Salipiger abyssi: one gene and its partner. The protein of the gene in region 1 interacts with the protein of each later gene in a pairwise test. Links are inferred from orthologs where the notes say so. Each region holds a gene or a part of one and is shown in the gene's direction. Other genes may lie near its edges. The genes, in order: Ga0080574_RS11575 and groL.

Evidence for each region.
Region 2: the proteins of Ga0080574_RS11575 (region 1) and groL interact in binary tests that used the Escherichia coli proteins (3 or more experiments, as listed by UniProt). The link is inferred for Salipiger abyssi from one-to-one orthologs.

What each region holds. Positions count from the first base shown.
Region 1 is NZ_CP015093.1:1,656,462-1,668,400, reverse strand. The notes cover bases 9,209-11,939. They hold Ga0080574_RS11575 (nucleotide exchange factor GrpE), read left to right. Parts: upstream 9,209-10,160; coding sequence 10,161-10,718; downstream 10,719-11,939. Other genes in these bases: mutS (DNA mismatch repair protein MutS), read right to left, coding at 10,805-11,939; hrcA (heat-inducible transcriptional repressor HrcA), read left to right, coding at 9,209-10,151. Also shown: transcription termination factor Rho, read left to right, coding at 1-875; tRNA uridine-5-carboxymethylaminomethyl(34) synthesis GTPase MnmE, read left to right, coding at 895-2,178; tRNA uridine-5-carboxymethylaminomethyl(34) synthesis enzyme MnmG, read left to right, coding at 2,191-4,059; 16S rRNA (guanine(527)-N(7))-methyltransferase RsmG, read left to right, coding at 4,056-4,679; Ga0080574_RS11605 (ParA family protein), read left to right, coding at 4,672-5,481; Ga0080574_RS11600 (ParB/RepB/Spo0J family partition protein), read left to right, coding at 5,505-6,410; radical SAM family heme chaperone HemW, read right to left, coding at 6,501-7,658; rdgB (RdgB/HAM1 family non-canonical purine NTP pyrophosphatase), read right to left, coding at 7,651-8,262; rph (ribonuclease PH), read right to left, coding at 8,259-8,972; more of hrcA, read left to right, coding at 9,087-9,208. UniProt on the Escherichia coli protein: Participates actively in the response to hyperosmotic and heat shock by preventing the aggregation of stress-denatured proteins, in association with DnaK and GrpE. It is the nucleotide exchange factor for DnaK and may function as a thermosensor.
Region 2 is NZ_CP015093.1:910,400-921,648, reverse strand. The notes cover bases 4,482-7,339. They hold groL (chaperonin GroEL), read left to right. Parts: upstream 4,482-5,017; coding sequence 5,018-6,661; downstream 6,662-7,339. Other genes in these bases: rnhB (ribonuclease HII), read left to right, coding at 6,901-7,339; Ga0080574_RS08070 (co-chaperone GroES), read left to right, coding at 4,676-4,969. Also shown: Ga0080574_RS08090 (M3 family metallopeptidase), read left to right, coding at 1-1,641; Ga0080574_RS08085 (TraB/GumN family protein), read right to left, coding at 1,687-2,679; Ga0080574_RS08080 (DUF2161 domain-containing phosphodiesterase), read left to right, coding at 2,763-3,422; Ga0080574_RS08075 (DMT family transporter), read right to left, coding at 3,424-4,326; more of rnhB, read left to right, coding at 7,340-7,512; Ga0080574_RS08055 (site-specific DNA-methyltransferase), read left to right, coding at 7,603-8,715; Ga0080574_RS08050 (vanadium-dependent haloperoxidase), read right to left, coding at 9,004-10,782; Ga0080574_RS08045 (methyl-accepting chemotaxis protein), read left to right, coding at 11,056-11,249.

The sequences.
Region 1 (11,939 bases):
GGCACAAGATCGCCTTCGACAACCTGACGCCGCTCTATCCGGACGAACGGCTGACGATGGAGATCGAGGATCCGACGATCAAGGACCGCTCGGCCCGGATCATCGACCTGGTCTCGCCCATCGGCAAGGGCCAGCGCTCGCTCATCGTGGCGCCGCCGCGGACCGGTAAGACGGTGCTGCTCCAGAATATCGCGACGAGCATCGAAAAGAACCATCCGGAGTGCTATCTGATCGTGCTGCTGATCGACGAGCGGCCGGAAGAGGTGACGGATATGCAGCGCTCGGTGAAGGGGGAGGTGATTTCCTCTACCTTTGACGAACCGGCGACGCGGCATGTTGCGGTTTCGGAAATGGTCATCGAGAAAGCCAAACGTCTGGTGGAACACAAGCGAGATGTTGTGATCCTTCTGGACTCGATCACCAGACTTGGTAGAGCATTCAACACAGTTGTGCCGTCCTCGGGGAAGGTGCTGACCGGTGGTGTGGATGCCAACGCCTTGCAACGACCGAAGCGGTTCTTCGGCGCGGCGCGGAATATCGAAGAGGGCGGATCTCTGACGATCATCGCAACGGCGCTGATCGACACCGGATCGCGCATGGATGAGGTGATCTTTGAGGAATTCAAGGGCACCGGCAACTCCGAGATCGTGCTGGATCGGAAGGTTGCGGACAAGCGGGTCTTCCCGGCGATCGACATTCTGAAGTCGGGTACGCGGAAGGAAGACCTTCTGGTCGACAAGATTGATCTGCAAAAGACCTTTGTGCTGCGGCGGATCCTGAATCCGATGGGCACCACGGATGCCATCGAATTCCTGCTGTCGAAGCTCAAGCAGACCAAGACGAACTCGGAATTCTTCGACTCGATGAACAGCTAGGACCGGCCGGGAGGCAGGTTTGGACACCATCTTTGCCCTTGCGAGCGCGCCGGGAAAGGCCGGCGTGACAGTGATCCGCGTTTCCGGGACGAAAGCCTGGGACGCGGCGTCGCGTCTTGCCGGAACTTTGCCGGCGCCGCGCCAGGCTGTGCTGCGGCGGTTGCGGGATGCGGAGGGGCAGGTTCTCGACGAGGCGTTGCTGCTGCTGTTCGAGGACGGCGCAAGTTTTACCGGCGAGACGGTCGCGGAATTTCATCTGCATGGCAGCGTTGCCATCCAGCGTGCTGTTTTGCGAGCGCTGGAGAAGATGGCGGGGCTTCGCCTTGCAGAGCCGGGTGAGTTTACCCGCCGGGCCCTGGAGAACGACCGTCTGGATCTGACGCAGGTCGAGGCCTTGGCAGATCTCATCGAATCTGAAACGGAGAGCCAAAGGCGACAGGCGTTGCGCGTCTTTGGCGGTGCACTGGGAAAAACCGTGGAGATCTGGCGGCGGGATCTCATCGAAGCGGCGTCTCTGCTGGAGGTCACGATTGATTTCGCTGACGAAGAGGTTCCCGTCGATGTGTCGGACCGGGTTGCGGAGTTGATCACTCTGGTCTCCGGGTCGCTGGATCGGGAACTCGCCGGCATCGACGCAGCGGAGCGGATCCGAACGGGATTTGAGGTCGCCATTCTGGGTGCGCCGAATGTCGGCAAATCCAGTCTTCTGAACGCGCTGGCGGGGCGAGAAGCAGCTATTACGTCCGAGATCGCCGGGACAACGCGTGATGTGATCGAGGTCAGGATGGATATCGCCGGGTTGCCGGTGACGCTGCTCGATACGGCAGGGTTGCGGGAAGCGCAGGATCCGGTGGAAAAGATCGGGATTACGCGGGCGCGGGCGCGGGCAAAAACGGCGGATCTGCGGGTGCTGCTATTGGATGATCGCGGCATGCCGGATATGGAGTTGGGGGACGAGGATATCGTGCTGCGGTCAAAGGCCGATCTGTCAGGGGATGCGGATGGAATTTCCGCGCTGACGGGACAGGGGATAGATCTTCTGATCGCGGAGATCGGTGCGCGCCTTTTCGACAAGGTTCAGGCGGCGGGGTTGGCGACGCGGGAACGGCATCGTGTTGCCTTCCTTCAGGGGAAATCCGCGCTGGGGGCCGCACAGGAGATGCTCATGCGCGGGCCGGACTGGTATGATCTGGCGGCGGAAGAAATTCGGACGGCGATTCGAAGCCTTGAGCTGCTTATTGGCCGGGTTGATGTGGAAAATCTTTTGGACGAGATCTTTTCGAGTTTCTGCCTCGGGAAGTAAGGAGTGTTTCACGTGAAACAACGCGACTTCGATGTGGTTGTCGTCGGCGGTGGTCATGCCGGCGCAGAGGCGGCAGCAGCGGCGGCGCGCCAGGGTGCGCGCACGGCTTTGGTGACATTGACCGAGGCGGGCATTGGCGTGATGTCCTGTAATCCGGCGATTGGCGGCCTGGGCAAAGGTCATCTCGTGCGCGAGATCGATGCGATGGACGGGGTGATGGGGCGCGTTGCGGATCAGGCCGGGATTCAGTTCCGACTGCTGAACCGGCGCAAAGGGCCTGCTGTTCAGGGGCCGCGCGCGCAGGCAGATCGCAAGCTCTATCGTCAGGCGATGCAGCGGGAAATGCACAACACGCCAAACCTGAGCATTGTCGAGGGCGAGGTCATTGACCTGATTCAGTCCGGCGAGATCGTACAAGGCGTTGTTCTTGGGGATGGTACGCGGCTGATCGCAGGGGCGGTTGTGCTGACGACGGGGACATTTCTTCGCGGTGTGATTCATATCGGCGATCAATCGCGCCCGGGCGGACGTATGGGAGACCGGCCCTCAGTGCGGCTGGCGGAGCGGATTGACGATCTCGGGCTTGAGCTTGGGCGTTTGAAGACGGGGACGCCACCGCGTCTGGATGGACGGACCATTGACTGGTCTCAGCTCGAAGATCAGCCGGGAGATGAAGTGCCCGTGATGTTTTCGTTCCTCTCGAAGGAGCCGGCGGTGCGTCAGGTGAGTTGCGGGATCACCCACACCAATGAGCGTACTCACGAAATCATTCGCGAGAATCTTGACCGTTCCGCAATGTATGGGGGACGTATCGAGGGGGTCGGCCCGCGATACTGCCCGTCCATTGAGGACAAGGTTGTCCGGTTTGCCGACAAGACCTCGCATCAGATCTTTCTGGAGCCCGAGGGGCTGGACGATCCCACCATATATCCCAATGGGATTTCCACGTCTCTGCCCCAAGAGGTTCAAACCGACTACGTGCGGTCTATTGCCGGGCTTGAGAAAGCAGAGATTTTTCAGCCTGGCTATGCGATCGAATATGACTTCGTCGATCCCCGCTCTCTGGATCTCCGTTTGGCTGTCCGAGCCGTCAGCGGTTTGTATCTGGCGGGACAGATCAACGGGACGACGGGCTATGAGGAAGCCGCGGCGCAAGGTCTTGTCGCAGGTTTGAACGCGGCAAGAGACGCCATGGGCGAGGAACCAGTGCAGTTCGGACGCTCGGAATCCTATGTCGGTGTGATGGTGGACGATCTGACCTCGCGCGGGGTCAGTGAACCGTATCGCATGTTCACCTCGCGAGCGGAGTTCCGTCTGTCATTGCGCGCCGACAACGCGGATCAGCGGCTGACTCCCAAGGCTATTGCGCTCGGATGCATATCAGAGGTGCGCCGTATAGCCTTTGAGGATAAGCGGGCGAAACTTGAGCGGGGCAGGGGGCTTTTGGAGGGGCATACTTTTGCTCCGAAAGCTCTCGGCGAAATGGGCATCGCTGTGGCGCCGGATGGTCAGAAGCGGAATGGGTTCCAGCTTTTGGCTTTTCCGGACGTGACGATGGCTCTGCTGAAATCGGGCGAACCGGCCTTTGCTGCCATTGAATTCGAGATCGCGGAGCAGTTGGAGCGGGATGCGCTTTATGCGAATTATATCGCACGTCAGCAGCGCGACGTCGAGGCCTTGCGCCGCGATGAATCGATGACGATACCCAACGGGTTCGATTTCGCTGCTGTTGAAGGTCTTTCGAACGAATTGAAGCACAAGCTTTCGCTCGCGCGGCCGGAAAACCTTGCGCAAGCTGCCAAGGTTGATGGAATGACGCCGGCGGCGCTTTCGTTGCTGCTTCTCCGGCTGCGGCGTTACAGCGAAGCGAAATCCGCATGACGCTTTTGGATCCTCGGCTTCCGGACCTGGATGTTTCACGTGAAACACTGGATCGTCTGAGCCATCTCGCCACGCTTCTGGAAAAATGGTCTCCCAAGATCAACCTCGTCTCCCGTGCCACTCTGGAGGATCGCTGGACCCGCCACATCGTTGACTCCGCGCAGATCTTTCAGTGTCCTCGGCATCGCAGGGGCCTCTGGGTGGATCTGGGCTCCGGTGGTGGCTTTCCTGGGCTGGTCGTCGCAATCCTGGCGAGCGAGCTTGCGCCGGATCTCGAAGTGAAGTTGGTGGAGAGCGATCAGCGTAAGGCGGTTTTCTTGCGCACTGCGCTTCGCGAAACCGAAACGGCGGGCCAAGTTATCGTTGAGCGGATCGAAGAAATCCCGCCGTTGCGCGCCGATATCCTGAGCGCCCGCGCGCTTGCCGATCTGTCGACCTTGCTATCCTTTGCAGATCGGCATCTGAACCCGATCGGGCAGGCGCTTTTCCTCAAGGGTGCCAATTGGAAAAAAGAGATCGCCGCAGCAGAGGAATCGTGGAAGTTTTCCTGCGAGCGTCGTACAAGTATCACCGATCCCAACGCAGTCGTCCTGACCATCGGAGCTCTGACACATGTCTGATCCGTCGCGGCCTAGCGGCCCCAAAATCATTGCCATCGCAAACCAAAAAGGCGGGGTGGGGAAGACCACGACCACGATCAATCTGGGTGCGGCGCTGGCCGAACGCGGCATGCGGATTTTGGTGGTCGATCTCGATCCGCAAGGCAACTCCTCCACCGGACTTGGCATTGAGCCGGATGAGCGCGAATACACAACTTACGAGCTTCTGCTCGAGGATATCGAGCTTGAGCAGGTCATTCAGAAGACGGACCAGCCGCAGCTCGATCTGATTCCTGCCACGGTCGACCTCAGCTCTGCGGATATTGAACTGGTGGCGAATGAAAAGCGCAGCTTTCTTCTGCACGACGCGCTTCGCCAGACGGGAATGGACCGCTTCGGCTACGACTACGTGCTGATCGATTGCCCACCTTCGCTCAACCTCCTCACGGTCAATGCGATGGTCGCAGCGCATTCCGTTCTGGTACCTCTGCAAAGCGAGTTCTTCGCGCTGGAAGGCCTGTCGCAATTGATGCTGACGATCCGTGAAGTCAGACAGACCGCCAATCCCGATCTGCGGATTGAGGGCGTCCTCCTGACGATGTACGACGCACGCAACAACCTGTCCCGTCAGGTCGAGGATGATGCGCGCGAAAATCTCGGGGATCTCGTCTTCGCCACCGTGATTCCGCGCAATGTCCGCGTCAGCGAAGCACCGTCCTTTGCCATGCCGGTGCTGTCTTACGATGGCCAGTCCAAGGGCGCGACCGCGTATCGCGCCCTGGCCGATGAATTGCTGCGCAAGAATGCCCGCCTTGCCGCCTGACCTACAGAACAGAAAGAGCAGACATGTCAGATAAAAAGGAACCCCGCCGCGGATTGGGTCGCGGCCTCTCGGCGCTGATGTCCGATGTTGACATCCAGCCCACGCAAAGTGCTGAGGAGACCACGCCGAAGACGCCGGATCGTCTTGTTCCCATCGAAAAGCTGGTGCCGAACAAGGATCAGCCGCGCCGCAGCTTTACGCCGGAACAGCTTCAGGAGCTGTCCGATTCCATTCGTACCAAGGGTATCATTCAGCCGATCATCGTCCGCCCGGCACCGGCAGAGGATGGCCAATACGAAATCGTCGCCGGTGAACGCCGCTGGCGCGCCGCGCAGCTTGCCCAGCTGCATGAAGTGCCGGTTTTGATCCGCGAGCTCAGCGATCAGGAGACGCTCGAGATCGCGATCATCGAGAACATCCAGCGCGCCGATCTCAATGCCATCGAAGAGGCGGCCGGCTACAAGCAACTCATGTACCGCTTCGGCCATACTCAGGAAAAGATCGCCGAGGCCCTGGGCAAAAGCCGCAGCCATATCGCCAACCTTCTGCGACTGCTCAATCTGCCTGACGGCGTTCAGGAACATGTGCGCAATGGCGAGCTGAGCGCCGGTCACGCGCGGACTCTCGTCACTGCTCGCGATCCCGACCGGATGGCCGAAGAGATCATGCGCAAAAAGCTTTCGGTCCGCCAGGCCGAAGCGTTGCTGCGCGCCGAAACCCAGCCACCGCAACGCAAGGCGCCAGCGGCGTCCTACGAGATGGACAAGGATGCCGACACCAAGGCACTCGAAGGCGATATCTCTGCGGCGCTCGGGATGAAAGTTTCGATTGCGCATGCCCCGGGCAAGGAGTCGGGCAAGCTGACGATCTCCTATGAGTCTTTCGAAGAGCTGGATTCTCTCTGCATGATCCTCAGCGCCACGCGTTGAGCTAAGATCCGGGAAAGGCGGTTTCGACGCGCCTTTCCCATGATGGTTCGCGCTCGCGCACCCGGTCGGATTTCCAAAATTCAGAAAATCTCAGTCCGTCAGCAACTCGGCCGTCAGCGCATTCAGAACCATCCGTCCTTCGCGCGTCGCACCAAAGCGCTCGTCCGTTCGCCAGATCAGCCCGAGTTCTTCAAAACGCACCAGCGTCTCCTCGGAAATTTGCGAAGGCCCAAGCGATGACGCTCTCTCGCGGCAAATCCCTTCGGAAAGCCGCAGCCCCATCATCAGATATTCGTTCCAGATATCCGCATCGCTCAGCGGCTCGGCCTCAAGATCGCCATTGCCGCTTTCCGCAGCTGAAAGCCAGTCGCCAGGCGCCCGCCGCGCCACGGTTGCAAATCGTTGCCCGTTCAAGCCGACACGCCCATGGGCCCCGGGTCCGATCCCGACGTAATCACCGCCGCGCCAGTAAACCAGATTGTGCCGCGACATCGCGTCCGGTGCGGCATGGTTCGAGACTTCATAAGCCGGAAACCCCGCTGCCTCGCAAATTTCCTGCGTCGCGATATATAGATCCGCGCCCAGATCCTCGCCGGGCAAGCCGCGCAGTTTCCCCGCCTGCGCGCGGTCCCAGAAGGCGGTGCCTTCCTCGATTGTGAGCTGGTAGAGCGACAGGTGATCGCCGGCCAGATCCAGCGCCTCGCGCAGCTCCTGCTCCCAGTCGGCAAGGCTCTGACCCTGCCGCGCATAGATGAGATCGAAACTCACGCGCGAAAATACCGACTTTGCGATATCCAGCGCCGCAAGCGCCTCATCCACATTGTGCAGCCGCCCGAGCTTGCGCAGATCGTCCGGCCGCAATGCTTGCACACCGAGCGACACACGATTCACGCCGGCAGCGGCAAAGCCGTCGAATTTCTCCGCTTCCACCGAGCGCGGATTCGCCTCCAGCGTGATCTCGATATCGTTGGCCCAGGCCCAGTGATCGCGCGACGCACGCAGCACCGCACCCACGGTTTCAGGCAGCATCAGAGACGGTGTGCCGCCGCCGAAATAGATCGAGGAGAGTACGCGCCCTTCGGTCTGCCGCCCATAGCGCGCCAACTCGCGCACCAGCGCCTCGGCCCAGCGAGTCTGGTCCACATGGCGCACGACATGACTATTGAAATCGCAATAAGGGCATTTGGTCTCGCAGAACGGCCAATGCACATAGAGAGCGAAACCGCCCGGGCGCCAGGTCTCAGCCAAAACAGCCCGACACGAATTTCTTGAACGCATCGGCGCGATGGCTGATGCGGTTCTTTTCCCAGCGGTCCATCTCGCCGAAGGTGATGTCGTAGCCGTGTGGTTGGAACACGGGATCGTAGCCGTGCCCCTGATCACCACGCATCGGCCAGACCACCTGTCCCTCCATCACACCGGGGAACACTTCGTCATGGCCATCGGGCCAAGCCAGAACCAGCGTGCAGCAGAAGCGCGCAGTCCAGGGCTGCGCTGCGCCGGAGGCCAGCAGCTCCCGATGCGCGCGCTCCATCGCCATGACAAAATCGCGGCCCGTCTCTGTTTCGGCCCAATCCGCCGTATAGACGCCCGGCGCGCCGTCCAGAGCGTCGATCTCGATACCGCTATCATCCGAGAGCGCCGGCAGTCCCGTCGCCTTGGCCGCGGCATGCGCCTTGATCCGCGCATTTTCCACAAATGTGGTGCCGGTCTCGTCCGGCTCGGGCAGACCCATCTCGGCGGCGCCGACGACATTGACGCTATATGGCGTCAGAAGATCGGCGATCTCCACCAGCTTTCCCTTGTTGTGGGTGGCGACCAGCAGCCGCTCACCCTCAAAGCGCCGGGTCATGCCACGGCTGCCTTCTGCGCCGCCACCAGTTCCGAAACCCCGGCTTCCGCCAGATCCATGAGCTGGCCCATCTGCGCACGCGAAAAGGTCGCGCCCTCCGCAGACATCTGCACTTCGATCAGCTGCCCGTCACCGCGCAGGATGAAATTCCCGTCGACGCCGGCCTCGCTGTCCTCGGGGTAATCCAGATCCAGCACCGGCTGCCCGGCATAGATGCCGCAGCTCACCGCCGCCACCGGCGAGACCAGCGGATCGCTGACCACGAGCCCGGCTTTCATCAGCTTGTTCACCGCCAGTTTCAGGGCGACCCAGCCGCCGGTGATCGCCGCGCAGCGCGTGCCGCCATCGGCCTGGATAACGTCGCAATCCACGGTGATCTGCCGCTCCCCGAGCGCCACCCGGTCGACGCCCGCGCGCAGCGAGCGCCCGATCAGACGCTGGATCTCCACCGTGCGGCCACCCTGTTTGCCGCTCGCCGCCTCGCGCCGCATGCGCGACCCGGTCGAGCGCGGCAGCATGCCGTATTCCGCCGTGACCCAGCCCAGGCCGGACCCCTTGATGAAGGGCGGCACCCGCTCCTCGATCGAGGCGGTGCAGATCACATGGGTGTCGCCGACCTTGATCAGGCAGGACCCCTCCGCGTGTTTTGTCACACCCGTTTCGATTGAAACGGTCCGCATTTCGCTTAAATCTCGTCCTGACGGTCTCATCGGCGCCCCTTTCTCGATTGCGACCGGGATACTGATGCCTTGCAATCCCCGCAACCCCGATTGACGGCGCCGGATACCGGCCTTTAATGACCGCAAGAGGCGGAGAGAGACGGGATGAAAGAGCGAAACCGACTGTTCGACGAAATGAACGACCGCTCGCGCGAAGTGTTTCGCAAGGTCGTGGAAACCTATCTCGAACTGGGCGAGCCGGTGGGCTCGCGTACCCTCACGCGTACGCTCAGCGAAAAGGTCTCCGCTGCGACGATCCGCAATGTGATGCAGGATCTCGAATTCCTCGGCCTGCTCGATAGCCCGCATGTGAGCGCCGGGCGCATCCCCACGCAACTCGGCCTGCGCATGTTCGTCGACGGTCTGCTGGAGGTGCGCGATCTCGATCACACCGACCGCGAAAAGCTCGACGCCACGCTGGGTTCGGGCGCCGACGATGTCGGCGGCGTGCTCGACCGGGTGGGCGCGGCGCTTTCCGGTGTCACCCATGGCGCCTCGCTGGTGCTGACCCCGAAACACGAGGCGCCGATCAAGCATATCGAATTCGTCAGCCTCGGTCATGACCGCGCGCTGGTGGTGCTGGTCTTTGCCGACGGCCATGTGGAAAACCGCCTGTTCACGCCGCCGCCCGGCCAGACCCCGAGCTCGATGCGCGAGGCGGCGAATTTCCTCAACGCGCTGATCGGAGGCCGCACGCTTGCCGAGCTGCGCAACATCATGGCCGAGGAAATCGCCCGGCGCCGGCAGGAGATCGACACGCTCGCCGCCGATCTGATCGAGGCGGGGCTGGCGAGCTGGGAGGATCAGGGCGACACCTCGGCGCGGCTGATCGTGCGCGGGCGCGCGAATCTCCTCGGCACCGAGGCGGAAACCGAAGAGCTCGACCGCATCCGCAACCTCTTCGACGATCTCGAGCGCAAGCGCGACATCGCCGAGTTCCTGGAACTGGCCGAAACCGGCGACGGTGTGCGCATTTTTATCGGCTCCGAGAACAAACTTTTCTCACTTTCGGGTTCCTCTCTGGTGGTCTCTCCCTATATGAACGCGGATCGTAAGATCATCGGCGCGGTGGGCGTCATCGGCCCCACGCGTCTCAACTATGGCCGGATCGTCCCGATCGTGGATTACACGGCACAGCTGGTCGGCAAGCTGATTGCCGAGCGGAGCTAGAGGTGAAGAATGGCAGACCCGAAGAACGACGAGTTTCTCGATGACATCGAAGCCGCCGAGGCCGAGGCCTACGCAGAGGATGCGGATGAGCTGGATCCCGAAGCGGTCGAGCTGGACGCGCTGCGTGCCGAACGCGACGAGCTGAAGGACCGCTTCATGCGCGCGCTGGCCGATGCGGAAAACGCCCGCAAGCGCGCCGACAAGGATCGTCGCGAAGCGCAGCAATATGGCGGCTCGCGCCTCGCCCGCGATCTGCTGCCGGTCTATGACAACCTGCAACGGGCGCTGAACGCCGCGCGCGAGGAAAACGCCGCTGCCGCGCTGATCGAAGGGGTCGAGCTGACGCTGCGCGAGCTGCTCAACACGTTCTCCAAGCACGGCATGAGTGCGATCACCCCCGAGGTTGGTGACAAGTTCGACCCGCAGCATCACGAGGCGATGTTCGAAGCGCCGGTGCCCGGCACCAAGGCGGGCGAAATCATCCAGGTCTCCGCCGAGGGCTTCATGCTCTACGACCGGCTGCTGCGCCCGGCGCAGGTCGGCGTCAGCTCGATGCCCGCAAGCTGAGACCCGGACAGAGGTCGAAAACACACGCCCCGGACTTGATCCGGGGCCTCACCGCCTTCCGTTTCATGTGAAACGCACCCGCTGGCTCAGCCGGCGCTGTCCAGCAGCCCCTTCAGCTCATAGATCGCCTGCAAGGCCTCGCGCGGCGACATGTCGTCAGGCCGTATCGTGGAGAGCTTCTCCTCGACAGGCGAGGGCCCAGCGGGGCCGGCCTGCGGCGGTGGCGCCACGGCGGCGGCAGAGAACAGCGGCAGATCGTCGATCAGCGCCTTGGGCGCGGCCCGCTCGCGTTCGCCCTGTTCCAGCGCATCCAGCACCGTCCGCGCGCGGTCGATCACCGCTTTCGGCAACCCGGCAAGCTGCGCCACCTGCACGCCATAGGAGCGATCCGCCGCGCCCTCGCGCACCTCGTGCAGGAAGATCACCTCGCCGTCCCATTCCTTCACCGCCACCGTGGCATTGGTCACGCCGTCAAGCTTGCCCGCCAGCACCGTCAGCTCGTGGTAATGGGTGGCGAAAAGCCCGCGCACCCGGTTGACGCCGTGCAGATGCTCCAGCGTTGCCCAGGCGATGGAGAGCCCGTCATAGGTGGCGGTGCCGCGCCCGATCTCGTCGAGGATCACCAGCGCCCGGTCGTCGGCGAGGTTGAGGATCGCGGCGGTCTCGACCATCTCGACCATGAAGGTCGAGCGCCCGCGCGCCAGATCGTCGGAGGCGCCGACGCGGCTGAAGATCTGGCTCACCAGCCCGATATGGGCGCGCTGCGCGGGCACGTAGCAGCCCATCTGCGCCAGCAGCGCGATCAGCGCGTTCTGCCGCAGATAGGTGGATTTACCGGCCATGTTCGGACCTGTGAGCAGTGTCACCGCGGCGCTTTCGCCTTCGGCGTTGAGCCCGCAATCGTTGGCGATGAAAGGCCCCGCGCCCTGGGCCTGCAAGGCGCGCTCCACCACCGGGTGGCGTCCGGCCTCGATCTCGAAGGCGCGGCTGTCATCGACCTGCGGCCGCGCCCAGCCCTGCGCGCTGGAGAGATCCGCCAGCCCCAGCGCCAGGTCGAATTCCGAAAGCGCCAGCCCGGTCTCCGAAAGCGCCGGTGCCTCGTCGAGAATGGCCTCGCGCAGCCGGGCGAAGAGGCGCTTCTCGATCTCCAGCGCCTCGTTTCCCGCATTCAGGATGCGGGTTTCCAGCTCGGTCAGTTCGACCGTGGTAAAGCGCACCTGA
Region 2 (11,249 bases), 740 kb from region 1 along the record:
GAGGAAGAGGCGCGGGTGTTGTACCTGACCCATCGCGGTTTCGTACGCGCCGGCGCCGCGCTGGAGGGCGCCGAGGCCGAGCGCATGAAAGCGGTCAAGTCGCGGCTGGCGGTGCTGGGCACCTCCTTTACCCAGAACCTGCTGAAGGACGAGGCGGACTGGTTCATGCCGCTTGCCGAGGCGGATCTTGAGGGGCTGCCGGGCTTTGTCGTGGACGCGGCGCGCGCCGCCGGAGAGGCACTGGAGCAGGACGGGCCGGTGGTGACGCTGTCGCGCTCGCTGATCGTGCCCTTCCTGCAATTCTCGCCGCGCCGCGATCTGCGCGAAAAGGCCTTCCGCGCCTGGGCGGCGCGGGGCGAGAATGGCGGCGAGACCGACAATCGCGAGATTGCCGCCGAGGTGCTGGCGCTGCGCGAGGAGCGGGCAAAGCTGCTGGGCTATCCGGATTTCGCACATTTCAAGCTGGAGACCGAGATGGCCGGCACGCCCGAGCGGGTGCGCGAGCTGCTCATGCAGGTCTGGCAGCCGGCAAAGGCGCAGGCGCTGCGCGATCAGGCCGAGATGGAAGAGATGCTGCGCGACGACGGCGTGAACGACGCGCTGCAACCCTGGGACTGGCGCTATTACGCCGAGAAGCGGCGGCGCGCGAGCTACGATCTCGATGAATCCGAGCTGAAGCCCTATCTCCAGCTCGACAGGATGATCGAGGCGGCCTTTACCTGCGCCAACCGGCTGTTCGGGCTGGACTTCGCGCCGCTCGACGTGCCGCTTTATCATCCCGATTGCCGCGCCTGGGAGGTCAAGCGGAACGGCGAACATCTGGCGGTGTTCATCGGCGATTACTTCGCCCGCGCCTCCAAGCGTTCCGGCGCCTGGTGTTCGGCGATGCGCAGCCAGGCCAAGCGGCCCCGCGTCGAGACGCCCGTCGTGATCAATGTCTGCAATTTCTCGAAACCGTCGCAGGGCAAGCCGGCGCTGCTCTCTTATGACGATGCGCGCACGCTGTTCCACGAGTTCGGTCACGCGCTGCACCAGATGCTGTCTGATGTGGAGTTCGGCTCGGTCTCGGGCACCTCGGTGGCGCGCGATTTCGTGGAGCTGCCGAGCCAGCTTTACGAGCACTGGCTGGAAGTGCCCGAGGTGCTGGAGGAATTCGCCACCCATGCGGAGACCGGCGCGGCGATGCCGAAAGCGCTGCTCGACAAGGTGCTGGCGGCGGCGACCTTCGACATGGGGTTCCAGACGGTGGAATATGTGGCCTCGGCGCTGGTGGATCTGGAGTTCCATTCCGGCGCAGCGCCCGCCGATCCGATGGCGAAGCAGGCGGAGGTCTTGCAGGGGATCGGCATGCCGCAGGCGATCACCATGCGCCACGCGACGCCGCATTTCGCCCATGTCTTTGCCGGCGACGGCTATTCCAGCGGCTATTACAGCTACATGTGGTCCGAGGTGATGGATGCCGATGCCTTCGCCGCCTTCGAGGAGGCGGGCGGGGCCTTCGATCCCGAGACCGCGCATAAGCTCGAGGAGTTCATCCTGTCGAAAGGCGGCTCGCGCGAGGCCGAGGAGCTTTATACCGCGTTCCGGGGCCGGATGCCGGGGGTCGAGGCGCTGCTCAAGGGGCGCGGGCTCGTGGCGTAGGTCTGGAGTGGTGGGTTGCAAACCCACCACCGCGCAAACCCCGCCTCAGAACGGCTCGCGCGTCACGCTGAACCCGGCCTCTTCGAGCATGTGCAAAACCCCCTCTTCGCCGGGCAGATGCGCCGCGCCAAAGGCGGCGACGATCGGGGCGTCGTAGGTCTCTGCCGCGTGCAGGATCACCGGGATCCAGGCGCGGTTGCGCTGGTCGAGCACCGCCGCGCCGGACTCTTCGACCAGCGCCTCCGCCTCGTCCGGCGGCAGCAGCCCGCTGCGCGCGACGAGGATCTCGGAGAATGCCCACATCTCGCCCACCGCCTCGTCGAAATAGGCGGCGATGGTGGTGGCGAACCCGTCTTCGCCGCTGTCCTGCGTGGCCAGCGAGACGGTCATCATCTCGATCTGCTCGTCCAGCGGCTCGGCGTTGAAGATGTTGAAGGTCGTGTCGAAGGGTTCGAGCGCCAGCGTCGGCACGCCGGCGGCCTCGGCCATCGCCTCGATGCGCATGTCGAGCCCGTCGCGCGCCTCCATCGCCGATTTCGCGCAGGCGGGCAGGGAGAGCATCATCGACAGATACCAGGGGCGGAACTTGGCCGCCATGAAGGGCGGGATGCCCTGATCCCGGGCGGCAGCGGAAAGCGCCTGCCAGTCGGATTCCTCCATCAGCTCGGGCAGCGTGTTCTCGGTCAGCAGGAGCAGTTCCGGGCGGCTGGAGAGCGATTGCATGAGCTCGGCCTGCTCTTCCTGGGGCATCTCCAGCAGCACAGCGCCGGCGCCGTCGATCACCGGGCGCAGCCGCTCGAGCGGCGCGTCGAGCCGCGGGTCGCTGAGATGCATGGTGCCGACGAGATGGATCACCTCGCCATTGCGCTCGGCCCGCCAGCGGTTGCCGGTGGCATAGGGCATGGCGGCGACCCGCGCGTCGAGCCGGGCGCGCTCCCCGGCGCTCATCGTCTCGCGCAGATCCTCGCCCTGACATTGCGCGATGGCGGCGGGGGCGAGGGCGAGCCAGAGGCAGATGGCAAGCGGGGTGCGGCGCATGGGCAGACCTTTCGGGGGGCGTGTCGTCGCGCAGGCTAGGGCAAGGGATGGACAGCGGCAACCGCTCCGGCCAAGCTCCGGGCATGGAACGGGAAAGCGAGCTCTACGCGCCGGTCAAGGCGCTGCTTGAGGGGCAGGGATACGAGGTCAAGGGCGAGGTCGGCGCGGCCGATCTCGTGGCGCTGCGCGGCGACGAGGAGCCGGTGATCGTCGAGCTGAAGCTGCGGCTGTCGCTGGCGCTGTTCCATCAGGCGGTGGCGCGGCTGGCGGTGAGCGACGCGGTCTATATCGCCGTACCGAAACCCTCGGGCCGCACCGCGCGGCGGGCGCTGAAGGACAATCTTTCGCTCTGCCGGCGGCTGGGGCTGGGCTTTATCGTGGTGAAGGGCGCGCGCGCCGAGGTGCTCTGCGATCCGGGGCCCTATGCGCCGCGCCGCAACAAGGCCAAGCGGGCGCGGCTCTTGCGCGAGTTCCAGCGCATCGAGGGCGATCCGAATGCCGGCGGCGCCACCCGGCACGGCATCGTTACCGGCTACCGGCAGGATGCGCTGCGCTGCGCCGCGTATCTGGCCGAACACGGCGCCTGCCGGGGCCGCGACGTGGCCGAAGCGACCGGTGTGGCCGTGGCCACGCGGATCATGCGCGACAATCACTATGGCTGGTTCGCGCGTATCGGCACCGGGGTCTATGAGCTGACCGGGACCGGGCGCGCCGGGCTGAAACACTGGGCCTATAGCTGGTAGCTCAGATTTCCTCGGTGCGCGCCGCCGCCTCTGCCGCGTTGGCGGCCTCGGCGCGGGCGCGGTCCTTTTGCCGCTTGGCCACCAGCCGTTCGCGGTTCAGCGTATAGAGCCCGGAGGCCACGATGATGGTGCAGCCGAGGAGCGTCCAGCCATCGGGCAGGTCGGAGAAGAGCAGGAAGCCGTAGAGCGTGCTCCAGAGGATCATGGAATATTGCAACGGCGCGACCACGACCGCCTGGGCGATGTCGAGCGCGCGGATGATGAAGATCTCGCCGAGGCCGGCGCAGGCCGTCATCGCCAGCGCCACGAGCCAGACCCAGAGTGCCGAGGGGGTCTCCCAGAGGAAGAGGAGCGGGATGGTCAGCAGCGCGGTGGAGGTGATCGAGGTATAGGCCACCGTCGTCGCGATGCTGTCATCGCCGCTGAGCATGCGCGACAGCACCTGTCGCGTGGCAAAGGCGGTGGCGGCGCCGATGGTGATGAAGATCGCCGGGTGCAGCACGCCCATGCCCGGGCGGATGACGATGAGCATGCCGACAAAGCCCACCAGAACCGCGATCCAGCGCCGCATGCCCACCGGTTCGCGCAGCAGCAGCCCGCCGATGGCGGTGACGATGAAGGGCGCGATGAAGGTCACCGCCGTGGCATCGGCCAAGGGCACATAGCGCAGCGCCAGGATGAACAGTGTCGCCGAGGTGGCGGCCAGCACGCCGCGCAGGATCTGTATCGTGCGGTGGTTTGTCTTCAGCAGGCGCGGCCCGCGCATCCCCAGCATGACCATAACGCCGGTGAAGAGGCCGATCTGCCGGAACCAGGCGACCTCCAGCGAGGGCAGATCGGAGGTGAGCAGCTTGGCCAGCGCATCGGTGGCGCCGAAGCAGACAAATCCGATTGTTATCAACACGATGCCCCGGAGGTTGTCGGGCGCGGATCTGCCATGGCGGTGAGACACCGGGACCGGTGTGGTGGGATGGACGGGCATCGAAGAGATCTCGGTCTGGGGCGCGGCGCGCGGATGGCGCACAGCAAAGCATGGATAAGGGCAAGTTACCATGCCCGCCCCGCAATGCGCGGGCCAGCGCTCCTGACCGGCAGGTCAGGCGCCTCTCCTGCGGCGCATTTTTTCGTGATCTGTCCGGTTGACACGACTCGCGACGCTGCCTAGCTATGCGCCGTTAGCACTCGCTCCGCATGAGTGCTAATGGTCCCGCAGGGGGCCATAAAGGACAACCTTTGAGCTAGGAGACTCGAAGATGGCATTCAAACCGCTTCATGACCGCGTGCTGGTTCGCCGCGTGGAAAGCGACGAAAAGACCAAAGGCGGTCTGATCATCCCCGACAGCGCCAAGGAAAAGCCCGCCGAGGGCCTCGTGGTCGCATGTGGCGAAGGCGCGCGCAAGGACAGCGGTGAGCTGATCGCGATGGCCGTCAAGGAAGGCGACAAGGTTCTGTTCGGCAAGTGGTCGGGCACCGAAGTCAGCATCGACGGCGAAGAGCTGCTCATCATGAAGGAATCGGACATCCTCGGCGTGACCGAGGCCGCGTAAGCGCCGCTCCGACGTCCTCAACCGTAATTCAGAATCAGGAGAACGCACATGGCTGCTAAAGATGTGAAGTTCGATACCGACGCCCGCTCGCGCATGCTCAAGGGCGTGAACATCCTCGCCGACGCGGTGAAGGTGACCCTCGGCCCGAAAGGCCGCAACGTGGTGCTCGACAAATCCTTCGGCGCCCCCCGCATCACCAAGGACGGTGTGTCGGTGGCCAAGGAGATCGAACTGGAAGACAAGTTCGAGAACATGGGCGCGCAGATGGTGAAGGAAGTCGCTTCCCGCACCAATGACGAGGCCGGCGACGGCACCACCACCGCGACGGTTCTGGCCCAGGCCATCGTCAAGGAAGGCATGAAGTCGGTCGCAGCGGGCATGAACCCGATGGACCTCAAGCGCGGCATCGACCTGGCCACCGCCAAGGTCGTCGAAGCCATCAAGGCCGCTGCCCGCCCGGTGAACGACTCCAACGAAGTCGCTCAGGTCGGCACCATCTCCGCCAACGGCGAAGCCGAGATCGGCAAGCAGATCGCCGACGCGATGCAGAAGGTCGGCAACGAGGGTGTGATCACCGTCGAAGAGAACAAGGGCCTCGAAACCGAGACCGACGTTGTCGAAGGCATGCAGTTCGACCGCGGCTACCTGTCGCCCTACTTCGTGACCAACGCCGACAAGATGATTGCAGAGCTCGACGACTGCATGATCCTGCTGCACGAGAAGAAACTCTCCTCGCTGCAACCGCTGGTGCCGCTGCTCGAGCAGGTGATCCAGTCGCAGAAACCGCTGCTGATCATCGCGGAAGACGTCGAAGGCGAAGCGCTGGCGACCCTCGTGGTCAACAAGCTGCGCGGCGGCCTGAAGATCGCAGCCGTGAAAGCACCGGGCTTCGGCGACCGCCGCAAGGCCATGCTGCAGGACATCGCGATCCTGACCGGCGGCCAGGTGATCTCGGAAGATCTGGGCATGAAGCTCGAGAATGTCACCATGGACATGCTGGGCACCGCCAAGACCGTCACCCTGACCAAGGACGAGACCACCATCGTCGACGGCCATGGCGAGAAAGCCGAGATCGAAGCGCGCGTTTCGCAGATCCGCACGCAGATCGAGGAAACCACCTCCGATTACGACCGTGAGAAGCTGCAAGAGCGCGTGGCCAAGCTGGCCGGCGGTGTTGCCGTGATCCGCGTCGGCGGCATGACCGAAGTGGAAGTGAAAGAGCGCAAGGACCGTGTCGATGACGCGCTGAACGCGACCCGCGCGGCCGTTCAGGAAGGCATCGTGGTCGGCGGCGGCGTCGCGCTGGTGCAGGGCGCCAAGGCGCTCGAGGGCCTGACGGGTGTCAACAGCGACCAGAACGCCGGGATCACCATCGTGCGCAAGGCACTGGAATCCCCGCTGCGTCAGATCGCCGAGAACGCCGGTGTCGACGGCTCCGTCGTCGCAGGCAAGATCCGCGAATCCGACGATCTGAAGTTCGGCTACAACGCTCAGACCGACGAATATGGCGACATGTTCAAGTTCGGCGTGATCGACCCGGCGAAAGTCGTGCGGACCGCACTGGAAGACGCCGCTTCGATCGCGGGCCTGCTGATCACCACCGAAGCGATGGTGGCCGACAAGCCGCAGAAAGAAGGCGCAGCGCCGGCCGGCGGCATGCCCGACATGGGCGGCATGGGCGGCATGATGTAATCACCTGTCGCACCGCGACATGTGATGCTGTCACAGCTGATAAAGCAAAGGCGCCTTCGGGCGCCTTTGTCTTTTTCGCCGGCGTTTCCCCGCCCGGCCGCAAGATTTTTCGTACGAAAAATCTTGCGGCGCCTGCCGTTTGCCGGCTTGAGACAACAAATTCGTTGTGGCGGCGGGCCGGGTGCTTGCAGGCATGAAGGCTTTGCGCTTTCAAAGACGACATGGACGGGCCGGACACAATGCATGAGACAGAGCACTGGCAGCATGGCCGACTGGTCGCCGGGGTCGACGAGGTCGGGCGCGGCCCGCTGGCCGGCCCCGTGGTGGCGGCGGCCGTGGTGCTGGACCCGGAGTGCATCCCGCCGGGGCTGAACGATTCCAAGAAGCTCTCGGCCAAGCGCCGGGCGCGGCTGGCGGGCTGGCTCTGGGAATGCGCCGAGGTGGGTCTCGGCTGGGCCAGCGTCGAGGAGATCGACGAGATCAACATCCTCCAGGCCAGCCTGCTCGCCATGCACCGGGCGCTCACAGACCTGCCACGCCCGCCCGGCCATGTGCTGGTCGACGGGCGCTTTTTGCCGCCGCAGCTCACCTGTCCCGCCACCCCGCTGATCGGCGGCGATGGCCGCTCGGTGAGCATCGCGGCGGCCTCTATCGTCGCCAAAACGTGGCGCGACAGACACATGCGGGATTTGGCGCAACACCATCCCGGATACGGCTGGGAGACCAATGCAGGCTACGGATCGAAAAGCCACAGAGAGGCGCTTCGAAATCTCGGTGTAACCCCTCACCATAGGCGATCCTTCAAGCCTGTACACAATATCTTGTGGCAAGAGAAATCCGCAAGTCACTGATTCAAAAAAGAAATTGACCGCGAATCGCCTTTGACTCATCTTTGTCGTCAACCAGCGAGTGCGAAAACGCACCAGGGACAGAGGCAGAGAATGAACGCGATGACCAAGACGACGAGCGCGCAAGCGCTCCCTCTCAACACGATCCTGTCCGGCGACTGCATCGAGATGATGAACAGTCTTCCGGCGGAGTCCGTCGATCTGATCTTTGCCGATCCGCCCTATAACCTCCAGCTCAAGGGCGAGCTGCACCGCCCCGACAATTCCCGCGTCGATGCGGTCGACGATCACTGGGACCAGTTTTCTTCCTTTTCGGTCTACGACCAGTTCACCCGCGCCTGGCTCAAGGCCGCGCGCCGGCTGCTCAAGCCCAACGGTGCAATCTGGGTCATTGGCTCCTACCACAACATTTTCCGCGTTGGCGCGGCGCTTCAGGACGAAGGCTACTGGATCCTGAACGACGTCGTCTGGCGCAAGTCGAACCCGATGCCGAATTTCCGCGGCAAGCGCTTCACCAATGCCCATGAGACGATGATCTGGGCCTCGAAGGGCGAGGGCGCCAAATACACCTTCAATTACGAGGCGCTGAAAGCGCTGAACGAGGGGGTGCAGATGCGTTCGGACTGGGTGCTGCCGATCTGCAATGGCGGCGAGCGGCTGAAGGATGCCAATGGCGACAAGGCGCATCCGACGCAGAAACCCATGAGCCTGCTGCACCGGGTGCTGGTCGGTTCGACCAACCCGGGCGATGTGGTGCTCGACCCGTTCTTCGGCACCGGCACCACCGGCGCCGTGGCCAAGATGCTGGGCCGCGACTGGATCGGGATCGAGCGCGAGGCGGCCTATCGCGAGGTGGCCGAGCGCCGCATCGCCGATATCCGCCCCTTCGACCGTTCGGCGCTGGAAGTGACCCGCGCGAAACGCGCGGAGCCGCGCATCCCCTTCGGCCAGCTGGTCGAGCGCGGGCTGCTGCGCCCGGGCGAAATGCTGGTCTCGCCCTCGGGCAAGGTCGCCAAGGTGCGGGCCGACGGTACGCTGGTCGGCGACGGGGTGAAGGGCTCGATCCACCAGGTTGGCGCGCATCTCGAGGGCGCGCCCTCCTGCAACGGCTGGACCTACTGGCAGTTCCGCAAGGATGGCAAGACCGTGCCCATCGACGTGCTGCGCCAGCAGATCCGCTCCGAGATGGCCGCGCGCCCGCACTGATCCTGGGATCCCGATGTTAACGACACCGCCGGTGCCTGTTTTATAACAGGCACAAACTGGCCCCGTCTGCCCTGTGCAGGCGGGGCATTTTCGTTTCGTCAGGGGCGAGACGGTGCATACGCGCAGGATCCTTGGTGCCTATGGCTTTCCGGACCAATTGCATGGTCCGTTTCCGCCGGAGGAGGCGATCTCGGCGGGCAACGGTGCCGCTAACGGGCCTTGCCGCTCGCCGGTCGCCCGCGGACCCGGCAAAGGCCGCGGCACACCCCATGCGCCGCGGCGGTCGGTCTATCTTGCGCCGATCCGGATCAGATCGCCGTCGAAGGTGGGCAGCGAGAACACCGCCTTGTCGGTCGGATAGCACAGGGCCTGTTCCTCGAGCATGCCGATGGCGACCTGTTCGCCCATCCTCAGGCTGTCGTAGTAATCCGAGAAATAGTGCACCCCGGCCATGTTGCGCCCGATCGAGATATTTGCCGCCAGCTTGTTCAGCTCACCCTCCAGCGTCAGCGGGCATTCCGGCCTGCGGGTGTCGAGCTTTTCACCCTTTTCAACCGGCATGAAATAGAGCGGCTCGCTGATCTTGTGGTAGAAGCCGGGTTTGCCCCTGGTGCAATCGTCCTCATCGCTGATCCCGAGCACGGTGCCGGTGTCGAAGAACGCCTTGAGGATGGTCACGCAGGCGCCGGCGACCGTGGCATGTCCCGCGCCGTAAGACGGGTGCATGGGCGAGCCCTCGGCAAAGGCCATCGGCAGCAGTGCCGTCGCATCGCCGGCGCGCGCCTGGTTGAAATCGCGCACCGCCTTGACGGTGTCGGCGAGCTGCTTGCTGGTCTTTCCGAAGGCGCCGCAGAGCACCGGAAAGGCCTTGTCCAGATCCTCCGCCTTTTCGATGCGCGCGGCCAGCGCCTCGGGACGCAGCCGCAGATGGGTGTTGAACTTCTGATAGCGCACGGCCTTGAGCGCGCGGGTCGCTACCTCGGTCACCAGCGTGAGGATATGCGGCCCGCCGTAAAGCGCGAAACCGCCGGTGTTGAGCCGAGTGCCCGGCGCATGCAGATCGTACATGTCGCGCATGCCCGAGAGCTTGGCGATGCCCGCGTCGAACGGTGTCTTCATGCCCAGCAGGATCACGCAGGCATTCAGATAGGCCTGATAGAGCGCGTCGAAATGCACATAGGTGGCCAAATCGCGCGGCGTGCAGATAAAGCGCTGCTGGCCGGTAAAAGACTGACCCTCGCTGCATTGCCCGCATTCGTTCACATCGACGCCTTGCTGTACGGTCAGCCAGTCCTCCCAGAGCTGCATGTAGTCTTTGCCGTCTTCGGGGTAAAAGACGCGCTGGTCGATGAACTGGGCGCCGTATCTGACATAGCCGTCGGCGACCGAATGGATGCTGGCCGGGTCGTCATTGCCGATCCACATGAATTGCGACAGGTAGGGGCCGGTCTCGACACCGGGGCTGGAGCCGCGAAACGCGGTCTGCCGGGTCAGGGCGCCGGCGCTGTCGGTCTTGCGTGGCCGGCCCGGAAAGCCCGACTGGGCATAGCCGAGCCCGTTCAGCCGTGAGATCGCCGCGTTCAGCGCCGCCGAACCGGGTCCGCCATCCTGGTCGAAACTCAGCAGCGGCACGTCGCGCAGCAGCGCCAGTTCATAGACCTCGGCCATCTCGAAGGCGAGCTCGTCGCTGCACAGCGCCGGTGCCGGCGGCATGGTCACGGCCTGGGCATCGGGGCCCTGAAGATCGAAGGCGGTGCCTGCCGTGGGAGCTTCCCATTGCCGGCGCTTGCAAGCCTCCGGCGCGAGCGGCACCGGAACCCGTGCGGTAAAGCGCTCGATCCGGCCTTCGTCGATCGCGTCGCGGAAGGCTTCGAAATGGTGCTTTTTGGCGACCACCCCGAGATTTGGGTCGTGATCGAGCCCCTTGGTAAAGCTCATGGCGTAATTGGCGGCAGAGTAGCGCTCTTCGTCGCCATTGGCCTTGTGTCGGGGATGCGTATGGTTGTGGGCCTGCTTTGCGGCTTCGATACGAATACGCAACGCGCTTTCGGCGCGATCCTGGGTCATGCTTCAATTCCTTTTGTGACAAAAAACGTCTTGGCGCCGGAAATAAGTCGGCGAAAAAATCATCCGCGACTCGCCTATAGATTGTCAATCCCCTTGTCGTCGCGGCGTGCAGACATGAAGCCGCCGCACCGGCTGGGGGCTCTTGGCGCTATGGCGTTTGCGGGCTGAGACGGCGGCGGTCGTCGTCCGGTTCGAAGAGTTTGTTTACATCTCTCTGATAGCGATCCAGCGAGCCGGGCAGCTTCCCGGGGAAATTAGGAGCGCGTGTCAGAAATGCGAAGGTTTTCGATCAGGATTCAGGTTCTGGCCCTGGGAATGGTGTTCGTCTCATTGCTGCTGGTCAGCGGCGTGTTGTCCTGGAACGTACAGAACGGGCTGGCGCGCGATGTTCGTTATGCTTTCGACATGTTCAAGCAGAACCAGCTGATCTCAATGATCCGGGAGGATCTGGAGCAGGCGAGGGTCGA